One region of the Caballeronia sp. GAWG1-1 genome, then DNA from elsewhere that is predicted to be linked to it. Evidence: riboswitches for the same ligand, from Rfam matches in the RefSeq annotation. Region 1 holds a riboswitch; the other holds the start of a gene.
What was found. A riboswitch is a leader RNA that binds a small molecule or an ion and turns the genes downstream of it on or off. The one in region 1 is predicted to bind manganese.
Positions count from the first base shown of each region.

Region 1 (7,296 bases):
ATTTCATTGATCCATACCGGCTTGCCGAACCGGGCAAGCGCGCCGATGACGTTGTAGCAGCCCGTGCCGCCGCACGCGTGCTCGATGTTGCCCTGGTCGGAATACCAGTGCCATGCCGTGATGTCCCACGTCACGATGGGATGCCCGCCCGAACCGTCCGGCTGTGTGCCGTTCGCGAGCATCGTCACGAAGCCGTATTGCATCCACGCATTGCCGCCCATGACGATCTTGCCCGACGGGTCCATCGACTTGATGCCGGCGATCATGCCTCGGATGACGCCACGCGCAATCTGGAACTTTTGGTTGTCGAAGTCCGTGGGCCGCACGCCGTCCACCCATCCGGCGACCGTTGCCGAGCCGAGTTCGTTGGTCACTTCGTAGTAGGCGTAACGCTGCACACTCACGACGTCGCGCGCGAGCGCATAGGCCGATTGATACGCGGAGTCTTCATCGGCAAAATCGATGCCCATCAAGATCACCGGGTACACCGTCACCCCACCGGCGGCCAGCGCGTTGGCTACATTGGCGAGACGCATGGCGGTTGATTTGCTATACACCTCGTTGCGATACAGTTTGATGCCGAGATCCTGAAGCTGCGCTAATTGTCTGGCGGCGCCAGCGAGATAATAGACATCGCCATAACTGTTGTGACCGTTCATTCCGTAGAATAAATCGCTGGCGACGGGATTTATGGCGGCGGACGCGGCGTGATGACGATAGCGTGAATTATCGACGCTCGATGGCACGTTAGCGCTGTCCGAACCACCGCAAGCGGTTAATAACAGACTTGCTGAAAAGATCGCAGGCAAAACCGGTTTTGTGTTTCTGCAAAAACGAATTAAGCGATGAGCGATTTGCATAATCCAAAACAAGCCGATGACGTGTGCTCGCCTATGTCGCGGAAAATTAAATTCATTCGCGGACGCGAAGACAGGTGAATAGCGCGATGCTGATAACGCGAAGCGCAAGCGGGGCCGCGCCTTTTGCCGATGGAAATGGCGCGGTGCGTCGAGAAATATAGACGGTGACAGACGGGATAATCAAGACTTAATCGCGTCACTTTCACGAGCCGCGCTTATCTTTGCGAGATAATCGAAGAGCGGAGGATGTAATCTTAATGGCGACAGCGATTCAGGCTTCAGAAGGAAACGCGTTGCGAGATTTATTTGGTCGGAAAAATTAAAGCTGAATAGTCAGCGGGCAATGCGCGGCGCATTTGAAAATAGAAAATTCGCGACGCGCCGCCCACGACGTGTTGGAGAGAATGATAAACGACGTATGCTTCTGACCTTTGTCGTTTCAATCGACTTCGCGCGTTCTCGAATTACGCATCCGATCCAATATCGCGCGGCACTTCGCCAATTTGCCGAAACACGCTCAACCAGTCTTCCAGATGCCACGTCTTCGACACACGGTCATCGCGTATCTCATGGAACGAGTGAATGGCAAACCGAACCGGCTTCGATGTCGCCGCGATGCCCATCAACGGACCGGACTGCGTACCGCTCACCTCCGCGCGCACGCCGACGCGATTGTCCTGCGTGAGCATGTCTAGAATCTCGATGCGCATGTCAGGCAGCGCAGCCGCCATCTCCGCGAAGATGGGGATCATCTGGTCGGGACCGGCTTTGAAGCCTGCCGGCTCAGGCAGATATTCCCAGTCCGACGTCACGGCTTGGCGCAGCAAGTTCACGTCCTTTTGCGCGAAGGCGGCGTAAAGACGCTCGACGGCCGCGCGGGCTTCTGACTGGGTGATGTGTTCTGCCTCCATGGTGCCTCCTGAGCGTTAGGGATGCGGCGTTGCAACCCACTTTAACCCAATGGTCCGGATCGGGTGATCTGTCGTGTTAAGCTCGCGTTTCTTCGTTGGGGAGTAGCCGGCTTTCCCGCCCGGGAAAGCGTCCATGTCAACACGCTCGGTCTTTCGACCGTGGCATGGGCAGCCGTCACAGGTTGGCAAGACCATCGACAGAATGCGCTTCCGGTCGGGCGCGCCTTCTGTCCTTGTGCTTGCCCGACCAGACCAGAGCGCTACTCGATGAACCTCGCTTCCACCGTATTCCTTGCTTTCGCCATGTCCACCGACGCCTTCGCCGCCGCCGTGGGCAAAGGCGCGAGCCTGCATAAACCGCGCATCGGCGAGGCGCTCAAGGCGGGAGTCATCTTCGGCGTAATCGAGGCGCTCACACCGCTCGTCGGGTGGGCGCTCGGCCGCGCCGCCGCGCAATACGTCACCGCGTGGGACCACTGGATCGCTTTCGGCCTGCTTTTCGTGCTCGGCGCGCGCATGATCCGCGAAGGCTTAAGCAAATCGGCTCACGAAGAAGAGAAGCCCAACTCACATTCCTTCTGGGTGCTCGCCGTCACGGGCTTTGCCACCAGCATCGACGCGATGGCGGTCGGCGCGGGCCTCGCGTTCATCGACGTCGATATCTTCTCGACCGCCGCGACCATCGGCTTCGCAACCATGCTCATGGTGACCATCGGCGTGATGGTCGGACGGCTGGTCGGCGCGACTATCGGCAAGCGCGCGGAGATCTTGGGCGGGCTGATTCTCATCGGCGTGGGCAGCGTGATCCTTGCGGAGCATCTCAATTACTTGAGTTGATGCGAAGTTCTGCATGTCGCGTTTGAAATCGCCGCCCATGCCACGAACTCACCACTTCGCCTCATCCGTTCCCGGCGGCACCGATGGCCTCGCGTAACCCGCCGGCGTGCGCTCGAAGCGCGCGCTCGGCGTGACCGCGCGCAGCATGCCGAAACCCGATTCGCGTTCCTCGGTGTATGCGGCGATGTCCGGCCGCGCCGTCTTCAACCCTCCGTCGATACGTCCAAGCCCGCGCAGCCAGTGTCCCGTCTGTGCGAGCGAAACCTCCACGTGCCAGCTACCGCCTTCCGTTTGTTGCTTCCATAGCGCGGCGGCCGCGCCGAATGCCATCAGAAAGCCGCTCGCCATGTCGAGCATCTGCATGGGCAGCGCTCGCGGTTTGCCATCGCCCTGCGCTTCGCCTTCGGCGGCGTTGAAGCCTATCGCGGTCTGCACGAGCGAATCGAAGCCACGCCGATCCGCCCACGGACCTTCCGTGCCATAAGCCGACAAGGACACGTACACGATGCCCGGCCGCCGCGCCACCAGCGCCTCGGGCCCGAAGCCAAGCTCGGCGATCCCGCCCGGCCGATAGCCTTGCGAGAAGACATGCGCCTCATCGATCAGCCGCCACAGCGTCGCGCGACCGTCCTCCGTGTGCAGGTCGAGATGCGCGGAGCGCTTGCCGCGACTCGTCTCGGCGATAGCGGGAATGTTCGGCAGATGCGGCGAATTCACGAGCATCACGTCCGCGCCGAACGAGGCGAGCGCTCGACCGCCCGTGGGACCGGCAAGGATGCGCGTGACGTCCAGCACGCGGATATCGGTCAGCGGGCGCGCGTCATTGTCGAGCGCGGGCAGCGCGAGAGGCGCGGCGTCGCCGATACGCGTGATCTTCAGCAACGGCTGCGCGGCGATGGCTTTGGCTTGCGGCGTCGCATCCCATTCTTCGAAGCTGCGCAGCATCGTCACGACGAGGCCGCGTTCGGCGCACGCGGTTTCGTAATCGTTCGCGCGCCATTCGAGCAGCGCGCGTTCGGCATCGGCGCGCGTGGCGCTGTGCGGGTCGAGACCCAGCACGCGCAACGCGCCATCCTGATGATGCTCGAAGTTTGCGTGTATGCGCACGTAGCCATCGGCCGTGCGGTAGAGGCCCGAGAACTCGCCCCAGGTCTCGGGTTCGGCGCCATCGACCGTGAACCAGTCGGTGCATTCGACGGCCGCGTGCGTCATGTCGACGCTCACGCGCTGGCGGTCGACGCCGCGCGCATGAGCCAGCTCGGAGGCCGCGAGCGCTGCCGCCGCGATGGTCGATTGCGCCGCTTCGCCCACGGCGAACGATGACGGGAACACCGGGTCGTGTCCGGGTAGATCGACGAGGTGGAGGGCATCGTCGGGGAGGCCGGCGAGTTGCCAGAGATTCGTAAGCGTTGCGAAAGAAGTCATGGCGATGAGTGCGCGCGGGTCAGCGATGACGCATTGTCGCGCCGATTGATTGAGCGCGCACGTTGCGCTTGTCTGCAGCGCGTGGATCAGCGGAAAAAGTGGTCCGCGAGGCGGCGCAGGCGGTCGCGACTTGACGCCGACGGCTCAACGCTTGGCATAGGCCCGCAGGATGCCCACCGCCAACCGCCCGCACACCGTCACTTCCCCGCCATCGCCAACACGCGCTCCAGCTCAGGCAAATCCACCGGCTTGACCAAATGTGCGTCGAACCCGGCCGCCCGCGTGCGCGCCATGTCTTCGTCGGAACCAAGACCCGTCATTGCGGCGACGATCACACGCTTGCCTTCATCGCGCATCTGACGAATGACGTCGAAGCCCGTCATGCCCGGCATCGATAGATCGAGCAGCACGACTTGCGGACGCGTCGTCCCGAACGATGCCAGCGCTTCCGGGCCGTCATACGCCGCGCGCGCCGCGTGACCGAGCATATCGACGAGCAAGGTCATGCTGTCGGCCGAGTCGCGATTGTCGTCGACGACGAGCACGTCGAGCTGACGGCTCGCCACTGCATTCGGCGCGGAAGGCGGCATGATGCCCTGCGTGGGCGGTTGCGCGAGCGGCAGCCACAAACTGAACGCGCTGCCCTTGCCAGTGCCGCCGCTCTTCGCCTCGACGTGGCCGCCATGCAATTCGGCGATCGCTCGAACCAGCGTGAGGCCGATGCCAAGCCCGCCTTCATCCGGATGCGCGCCCGGCGCATGCTCCTGCACGAAAAGATCGAACACGGAGGCGAGCGCATCGGCGGAAATGCCGCGACCCTGATCCGTCACGCGCAGAAGCGCCGCGCCGCCGCGTGGACCGATTTCCAGCCGGATGGTCGACTCGGGCGGACTGAATTTCGCCGCGTTGTTGAGCAGGTTATTGAGCGCTTGCACGAGCCGCGTCGGGTCGCCATTGACGAAGAGGCGCTGGCCGCTGTCGTCCACGTCGAGCCGCTGCCCGCGCGCCTCGAAAAGCGGTTGACTCGCTTCGACACTCAGGTGCACGACATCGGCGATATCCACGGTCTCGGTCGCGAGCCGGATCTTGCCGGAACTCACGCGGCCCGCTTCGAGCAGATCGTCCACCAGCTTGGTCAGATGCGCGAGCTGCCGGTCGACGATATGGCGGCTGCGAATGACATCGGCATCGTCGGAAGCCTTCAGTTTGAGAATGCTCACCGCGTTGCGAATGGGCGCGAGCGGATTGCGCAGTTCATGGCCGAGCAACGCGAGAAACTCGTTCATGCGGCGGCTCGACGCCTCGAGTTCTTCCAAACGCCTGCGCGCGGTCATGTCGCGCGTGATGGCGACGAAGCCTTTTTCGCGGCCATCGGCGGCGGGCAGCGCGCTCAGAATGACGTGCGCCCAGAACTCCGAGCCGTCCTTGCGCGTGCGCCAGTCCTCGTGTTCCGTGCGGCCGCGTTCCGCCGCGAGACGCAAGTCGTCGCCAGGACGGTCGCGGCCCTGTTCGTCCGACAGATAGAAGAGCGCGAAATGCCGGCCGATCGCTTCTTGCGCGGTGAAGCCGTAGAGCGCGCGCGCGCCGTCGTTCCACGAACGGATGATGCCGTCGTGGTCGAGCATGCAGATGGCGTAGTCGCTCACCGAATGGATGAGGAGCCGCAGGCGTTCGTCCGCTTCCGTCGCGCGGCGGCGATCCGTGATGTCGTGGATGAAGCACGCGAACTGCCGCTGCCCGTCGAACCACACTTCGCTGATGGTCAGCTCGGCGGCGAATTCGCTGCCGTCGCGGCGCAGCGCATGCAGTTCCACGCGCGTGTTCATCATGCGCGCCTCGCCGGTGGCGAGATAGCGCGTGAGACCGGCGCGATGCGCATCGCGATAACGCTCCGGCACGATGAGCTGCGCGAGTTCGCGGTCGAGCGCCTCTTGCGCGCGCCAGCCGAAGAGGCTGGTTGCGGCCTCGTTCCAGTCCACGACCATGCCGGCTTCGTCCATGGCGACGAACGCAATATGCGCGTTGTCGAGCACGGTGCGGCGACGACGCATGGCATCGGCGAGCTTTTTTTCGTATTCGATACGTAACGACAATTCGACCGTCAGGTCCGCATTTACGCTTTGATTCTCTTGCAGGAGTTTGCGGTTCTCCTGCGCGATTTCCTCGCGTGCAAAGGTTTCCGCAATGCACGCGCAAAACGCGTTGAGAATGGAGATATCGCTTTGGCTGAAGTAATCGGGTTCGCTTGAAACGAGTTTCAGCACCGCGACCGAACGGCCTTCGTAAATGACCGGCGCGACCACCATGGAGACAGCGCCGACGGCTTCGCATGCAGCACGATCCACGCGATGATCATTCGCCGTATTGCGGCTGATGAGCGCTTGTTGCCGCGTGATGCACAAGCCCGAAAGACTGCCCGCGGTGGGCAAACGCGTGCCGACGCTTTTCGCGGCGACTCCGCTCGCCGCGCAATAGACGAGCTGATCGCCTTCGATCCACTCGACAACCGCGGACGCCACGCCGGCAACTTCCCTCAAGGTATCCGTGACTCTTTGCAGATAAGCGGGAAGCGGTAGCCGGGAATGGGCGAGACTTGCAAAAATAGCGAACCAGCGCTGAAAGTGCGCCTGACGGTTATGTTCCGCCTTTGATTTCATGTTCGGAGTCGAAGCCTCGAATTGCGAGTGCATAGCTCTTGTTCCAATCGACGGATCGCGAATTGTAATCGCGGAAATATCGAAAAGCGCAGCCGATATTTTATTTTGGTATTGAAACACAAAATCCTGCGCAAACGTTTGCGAGGAGAGGAAATTTTGACTCCGCTTGTAAGGCGAAGCTGAATCGATTAGGAGTCGATACGGCGAAACCCGCCTTTCGGATGCAAGTCATGCATGCCTTTTAAACGCCGGACCGATTGAAAAACAATATTCTTTGTAGCTTCAGCGGTAAAAACAGCGAACTTCGAATACCGATTTACTTGCCTTCGTCAGAAGCCGGTAAATTTTGGCTTCGGGCTTCGGGCTTCGGGCTTCGGGCTCCGGGCTTCGGGCTCATGCAGTCCGCGCCGCCGGACGAATGCCGGATGGCCGCGCCGCCTTGAACCAGCGTTCTGCCGCCACCCAACGATTCTTGCCCGCGCGCTTGGCTTCGTAGAGTGCGTTGTCGGCGTCGCGCAACACGCCGTCGAGTTCGCGGTCGTCGTCGCTGAACTTCGCAATGCCGATACTCACGCCGATCCCAAGCGCCATCCCGTCGTTCGCCAT
Region 1 covers NZ_JALQDB010000037.1:204,171-211,466, forward strand. Annotated here, with positions in the region: gene NCT03_RS26080 (glycoside hydrolase family protein) at 1-659, opposite strand, end outside; gene NCT03_RS26085 (ester cyclase) at 1,325-1,771, opposite strand; yybP-ykoY riboswitch at 1,857-2,024, shown strand; gene mntP (manganese efflux pump MntP) at 2,039-2,608, shown strand; gene NCT03_RS26095 (CoA transferase) at 2,657-4,033, opposite strand; gene NCT03_RS26100 (hybrid sensor histidine kinase/response regulator) at 4,231-6,690, opposite strand; gene NCT03_RS26105 (GGDEF domain-containing protein) at 7,084-7,296, opposite strand, start outside.

Region 2 (7,296 bases), on a different contig from region 1:
CAACTCGCTGGTCGCTCAGCAAAACCTGAACGGCACGCAAAGCGCACTGTCGTCGGCAATCACGCGTCTTTCGTCGGGCAAGCGCATCAACAGCGCAGCAGACGACGCAGCTGGCCTCGCAATCGCTTCGCGCATGACCTCGCAGATCAACGGCCTGAACCAAGGCGTTTCGAACGCGAACGACGGCGTGTCGATGGTTCAGACGGCTTCGAGCGGTCTGTCGCAGATCACGGACAACCTTCAGCGTATCCGTCAGTTGGCCGTGCAAGCATCGAGCGGCTCGCTGTCGACGGCTGACAAGACCTCGCTGCAACAAGAAGTGACGCAGCGTATCAGCGAAATCAACCGTATCTCGTCGCAAACCACGTTCAACGGCACGAACCTGCTCGACGGCACCGCCGGCAGCAAGACGTTCCAGGTTGGCGCGAACGTCGGCCAGTCGATCACGATCGACCTCGGCTCGGCAGCAAACGTCTCGGCTCTGTCGCTCGGCGGCAGCAACCCGCAGAAGGGCACGGTCATCGGCACGGTCGACGGTCTGAGCCTGGGCGACACGGGTGCATCCGCAGCTTCCACCGCGGCAACGATCACGTCGGTCAACGTCATCGCTGACGGCTCCGGCGGCTACACGTTCACCGACCAGGACAACAAGGCACTTGGCAGCTCGTTCGCCTCGTCGAACGTGTTCACGGGTCTGTCCGCAGGCAGCACGAGCATCAGCCTGAACAGCACCAACGTTCCTTCGGCAACCGCAGCTCAAACGTCCGAAGTCGGCGCGCTGACCGCGAACAACACGCCGCCGCAAGTGTCGCAAATCGACATCAGCAAGGCGAACGGCGCATCGTCCGCAATCGAGGCAGTCGACAACGCACTGGACGCAGTGAACTCGCTGCAAGCTCAGTTGGGCGCCGTGCAGAACCGCTTCAGCTCGGTTGCCGCTACCCAGACCGCGCAGTCGACCAACCTGTCGTCCGCTCAGTCGCAGATCACCGACGCGAACTTCGCGCAAGAAACCGCGAACCTCTCGAAGGCTCAGGTTCTGCAACAAGCTGGTATCTCGGTTCTGGCGCAAGCGAACTCGATGCCCCAGCAGGTTCTGAAGCTCCTCGGCTAAGCATCGCCGACGCAGTAACCGGCGCGTCTCGATCACGGCGCGCCGGCGACGTACCCAGGGAGGCTTGCCTCCCGATTTGCATTTCCGCCAGAGGCGCCTTCATGACGAGTCGCCTGCTGACGGTGCAGTAAAACGCATCTTCAACCGCTCACGGCAAGAAGCCAGAAACGGAGCCATACATGTCCACGGTAGCAACCACTTCGGCATCCACGGTCGATCCGACCAGCGCCGTCCAGCAAGCCGCGCAGTCGATCATCAGTGGCTCGACCAACTCCACGATGGATGTGAACTCGCTCGTCACCGCCATCGTCAACGCGAAGGTCGCCGGACAGACGGATGCGCTGACAGCCAAGCAAACCAAGGACAACACCCAGCTCACCGCGGTCGGCACGCTCAAGTCCGTGCTGTCGCTTTTGCAAAGCTCGGTGAGTTCGCTCGCGGACGGCACGACGCTCGGCGCCTTCACGGCGACCGGCAGCGGCAAGGGTCTGACCGGCACGGCCAGCACCGGCGCGGTCGCGGGCACTTATTCCGTCGCGGTCAGCAATATCGCCACCTCGCAATCGCTTACCTCCACCGCGTTCACCAGCACCGCGCAACTCGGCACGGGCACGATGAAGCTGTCGGTGGGCGGCAAGGACATGTCGATCAGCATCGACTCTTCGAACAACACGCTCGCGGGCATTGCGTCCGCGATCAACAAGGCAAGCGGTAACCCCGGCATCACGGCGGCGGTCGTCAACGGCACCGATGGCGCGCACCTCGTGCTGCGCTCGGCGTCGACGGGCCAGGCCAACGGCATTACCGTGGCGGTCACGCCGAACATGCAGTCCGACGGCACGACGCCCGACGACAATGGTTTGTCCAAACTCAACGTGGCATCGACGTTGAGCGCTGCCACGACAGACTCGAACGGCAATGCGGTTCCGGCGCAGACGGCCATCAGCTCGTCGAACTGGACGCAGACGACGGCCGGCATGGACGCCAACTTCACCATCGCGGGCACGCCTGCCAGCAGCTCGACCAATGCGGTCACGACGGCGCTGTCCGGCGTGACGCTGAATCTCACGTCGGACGCGGTCGGCACGACGCAGACCTTGACCATCGCGCAGGACACGGCCACGCAGAAGACGGCCATCGATGGTTTCGTCACCGCGTACAACAACTTCATCACGACGGCCGCGTCGCTGACTTCGTTCGACTCGACCCAGGCAGCCGGTTCGCAAGGCGGCGCGCTGCTCGGCGACTCGATGATGAACACCATTCGCAACGCCCTTTCCAGCACGATTGCCAAGGGCGTGGGTTCCGGCACGAGCCAGGTGAACCTCGCATCGATCGGCATTACGCTGCAACCGGACGGCACGCTCAAGACCGACGAAGACGCGTTGACCGCAGCATTGTCGAGCAACTCGGGCGCGGTGGCATCGCTCTTCAATTCGAGCACGGGCGTAGCCGCGCAACTGAACAACAGCCTGACCGGATTTCTCGCGACAGGCGGTATTGTCGATACGCGCACGACCGCGCTCACCGCCGATCTTTCGAGCATCACGGACCAGCAAACCGCGCTCGCTTCCTACACGGCGCAACTGACCACGACCTACAACGATCAGTTCACCGCGCTCAACACGCTGATGTCGCAGATGGCGACGCAGGGCAGCTACCTGACCGCGCTCTTCGGCGGCACCAACAGCGCGGGCGCGCTGGCAAGCAACAAGTCGTAAGGAACGAACATGAACCAGCAAGAAATGATTCAACACGCCTGGGCACTGACCGAGGCGATCGAAGCAGCGGTCAACGAAGAAAACTGGGCGCGCGCGGCCGAACTCACAGAGGCGCGCACGCCGCTCCTGATGGCCGTGGAAGCGAATCAGCCGGCTGAATCGCTCGCGACCATTCGCCGGATTCAGGCGAGCATCGAAGCAACGATGGGCCGTGCGAACGCCGCGCAAGCCATGCTTTCGACCGCGTACCGCAAGTCGATGGATCAGGCGAAAGCCGCCGGACGATATCAACAAGCCGCGCGCTTCTAAAGTTTTTCCGGCACGCGCCGATAACCTTAATAAGAACAACGAGAAGAACGCGTCAGACATGACGCGGCGCTTCGCTCTTGATGCCCGCCTCGCGCGGGCATTTTTTATTTGCGTCGCTCGAAGGCTTCAGCGGCTGAGGGTTAAGGTGAGATAAGCCGCGTACAAGATGCCATTGCCAAGCAACGCCCACAACACCACGCCATTGCCGCGCGCGTTGAAGCGCAGCCATGCCGCCGCCGCGAGCGTGATCAGCACGCCGGTCAGCACTTCCACGCGCGGCTCCCACGGCGTCAGCATGATGCCGATGCCCGGCAGCAAGGTGCCCTGAAATACCATCGCGCCTGTGATGTTGCCGAACGCGAGCGTATCTTTTCCGCGTCGCGCCCAGAGAATGCTGTTCACCTTTTCCGGCAGTTCGGTCGCAATCGGAATGATGATGAGCGAGAGCAAGAGCGGCGATATGCCAAGCGCCGCCGACACGCCTTCCACACCGTGGATGAAGCCCTTCGCCCCGCCGACGAGCAGCACGATGCCGATCAGGAACTGCAGCATGATCGACCCGATACCGTTCGGCAAACCCACGCGCGTGATGAAGAGACGCTCGGGCGCTTCCGTGCCGTGTCCGCTTTCGACAAGACTCGCCGATGCCTTGAACGTGGTGATCACGTAGATCACGTATAAGCCGACGAGGCCGACCGCGAACATCGCCCGCACCTGCCACGCATGATGCGGCACGAACATGGCGCCGGCCGCAATCAGGAACGCGACGAGAAAGAAGTTCAGGTCGCGCGTGAAGCCGCTGCGCTCGGGCATGATCCGGCCGCGCAAGCCACGCGATTTGATGACCGCGAGCGTCATCAGGAAAGTGGAAAGCGTCGCGAGCATGAGTGGCGCGCCAAGAATGGCGCCGACACCGATTTCTTCGTTAACCGAACGGCTCGCCGTGCCGCCCAGCAGCGCGATGATCGGCACGGTCGTTTCCGGCAGCGCCGTGCCGACCGCCGCGAACAGCGATCCAGTCACGCCCTCCGATATGCCGAGCCGTTCGCCGAGATGTTCGAGCGCATTGGTGAAGAGTTCCGATGCGATAAGAATGACGGCGAGCATCAACGCGAGTTCGACGAAAAGCATCGTCATGCGGCACCTCGCGGGAAACGATGCAACGCGCGGGCGCGAATGAGCGCGCAGCGAGACAGGGATTTTTGTAGTTGTGGGGACACGATGATTCCACGGTCGGACGTTCAGCGAACCACGATGCGCCATGCGCCGTCCGACCAAGAACGACAAAGCGCATCGATGGTCTCGCCAAACCGCCGGAATGCGACAGCACCGACCGGTCGAACGCGCCACGGCAGCAAGGCCGAGGATGTTGACGCGTTCTCCTTCGCTGATGGAAGGAAGGCTACTCCCCAAAGACCGGGGCAGTGTAGCCTGAGCCGCCCGGTTCGGCAACCCGCACGGCGCGTTCGAGGCATAAGCGTATGCGCAACGATTCGTTGTCGAGCGGCGAGCGCTTCGCTAACCTAGCCGCGCGGATGCGCTACTTGCTTGCCACACGCGCACAGGGTAAAACCAGCCACAAGAACAATCGTAATGTGACCAGCCGGGTCACGGGAGATCTCATGCGCAACACACTTTTCGCTGCCGCCATCGCCGCGACGTTCGCCGCCGCGCCGCTTATCGCAATGGCCAAGCCGCTCACCATCTGTACAGAATCGAGCCCGGACGGCTTCGATGTCGTGCAGTTCAATTCGCTCGTCACGACCAACGCGTCGGCGGATGTCATCTTCAACACGCTCGTGTCATACGACGAGGCCGCGAAGAAAGTCGCGCCCGCGCTCGCCGAGAAGTGGGACCTCAGCAGCGACGGTCTTACCTACACGTTCCATCTGCGTCCGAACGTGCAGTTCCAGACCACCGACTACTTCAAGCCGACGCGTCCGCTCAATGCCGACGATGTCGTCTTCACCTTCGAGCGCATGTTGTCGGACAGCAACCCCTGGCACAAGATCGCGGGCGCGAGCGGCTTTCCGCATGCGCAATCGATGGGTCTCGTGAAGCTCATCAAGGCCGTGACCAAGGTCGATGACAAAACGGTGAAGTTCGAACTCAACGAGCAGAACGCGACCTTCGTGCCGATCCTCACGATGGGCTTCGCATCGATCTATTCGGCGGAATATGCGGACAAGCTGCTGAAAGCGAACCAGCAAGTCGATCTGAACAGCAAGCCTGTCGGCACCGGTCCGTTCGTGCTCAAGAGTTATACGAAAGACGCGGTGATCCGTTATGACGTGAATCAGAGCTACTGGGGGCCGAAGCCTAAAGTCGATCGCCTGATTTATGCCATCACGCCGGACGCCGCCGTGCGCGCGCAGAAGATCAAGGCGGGCGAATGTCAGATCGCGTTGTCGCCGAAGCCGCAGGACGTGCTCGACGCGAAGAAGGACAAGTCGCTGAAGGTTAGCGAGACGCCCGCATTCATGACCGCGTTCGTCGCGCTGAACACGCAGAAGAAGCCGCTCGATAACCCGAAGGTGCGCCAGGCGTTGAACATGGCGTTCGACCGCACCACCTATACGAAGACGGTGTTCGAAAACACGGGAACGCCCGCTGTGAACCCGTATCCGCCGAACACGTGGAGCTATGACAAGAACATCGCGGCGTACAAGTATTCGCCCGATGCCGCGAAGAAGCTGCTCGCGGATGCAGGCTTGCCCAATGGCTTCGAAACGACCATCTGGGTGCGCCCGAACGGCAGTGTGCTGAATCCGAATCCGAAAGCTGGCGCCGAACTGCTGCAGGCGGATCTCGCGAAGATCGGCGTGAAGGCGCAGGTGAAGATCATCGAGTGGGGCGAACTCATCAAGGAAGCCAAGCAGGGCCAGCACGACATGCTCTTCATGGGCTGGGCCGGCGATAACGGCGATCCGGACAACTACCTCTCGCCGCTTTTCAGTTGCAATGCGGTGAAGTCGGGCATCAACTTCGCGCGCTTCTGCGACCCGCAACTCGATAAGCTCATCGCGGATGGCAAGGTCACCTCCGACGTCGCGAAACGCACGAAGGCTTATGTGGACGCGCAGAAGATCATCCACGATCAGGCACTGTGGATTCCGCTCGTTTATCCGACTGCGGCGGCAATCACGCGTGCCAACGTCAGCGGCTTTAACGTGAGTCCGTTCGGGCGGCAGAACTTCGGGGCTGTGTCGGTGCAGTGAGGGGTTTTACGCGGGCGAGTACCGGATCACCCCGTCCTCGCCCGTCTCGCGCGTAAGCGTGCCATCCAGCCACAACAAGTTCAGATGCGCGAGCGCTTCGCCAAGTGCGAAGGTCATCTGATGGATATCGAGCTTGCGCTTGAACATGATCGGCACGATATCTCCCGCGCTGCACGGACGCTGCGTGCACGCCTCGACCACTTCCGCAAGCCGCGCGCGATGATGGTCCCGCAACTGACCGATACGCGTGAGCACGCCGCGAAACGGCTTGCCATGCGAAGGCAAGGCGAGGACATCGGCGGGCAAGTGTTCGTAGCGTCCCAACGATTCGAGATATAGCGCAAGCGGATTGCCTTCCGGCTCGATAGCGAACACGGACACGTTCGTCGAGATGCGTGGCAAAACCATATCGCCGGAAATGAGCAACTTGTCCGCCGCGCAATACAGCGCACTATGTTCGGGCGAATGACCGTAGCCCGAAATGATTTGCCATTCGCGTCCGCCAATCGCGATGCGGTCGCCATCGCGGATACGGCGGAACTCGGCGGGGATGGAAGGCACGAGCGTCGGGTAATAGCTGTCGCGCTTTCTCAATGCATCGAGCGATGCCTCGTCCGTTAGACCATGCGCCCCGAAGTGCTTCGCCGCGCGCTCGCCGCCCGCGTTCGAGCCATCGCCCGCGGCCATCACGCGGCCCATTGCATACTCGCCGAGCGCAATCCAGAGACGCACGTTCCAGCGTGCCTTGTCGCCACCCTTGCAGATCCAGTCGGCAAGACCGAGATGATCCGGATGGCAATGCGTGACGATCACGCGCAGCACAGGCAAGCCGTCGAGCGCGCTGTCGAACACGCTTTCCCAGTTCGCGCGAATATTTTCGTTCGAGATGCCGCAATCGATGATGGTCCAACCCTGCACGCCATCGATCTCATCG
Region 2 covers NZ_JALQDB010000002.1:78,417-85,712, reverse strand. Annotated here, with positions in the region: gene NCT03_RS00755 (flagellin) at 1-1,114, shown strand, start outside; gene fliD (flagellar filament capping protein FliD) at 1,294-2,835, shown strand; gene NCT03_RS00745 (flagellar protein FliT) at 2,845-3,144, shown strand; gene NCT03_RS00740 (sodium:calcium antiporter) at 3,271-4,281, opposite strand; yybP-ykoY riboswitch at 4,403-4,567, opposite strand; gene NCT03_RS00735 (ABC transporter substrate-binding protein) at 4,767-6,362, shown strand; gene NCT03_RS00730 (MBL fold metallo-hydrolase) at 6,369-7,296, opposite strand, start outside.
Region 2: another riboswitch for manganese. It lies ahead of NCT03_RS00740 (sodium:calcium antiporter); the one in region 1 lies ahead of mntP (manganese efflux pump MntP).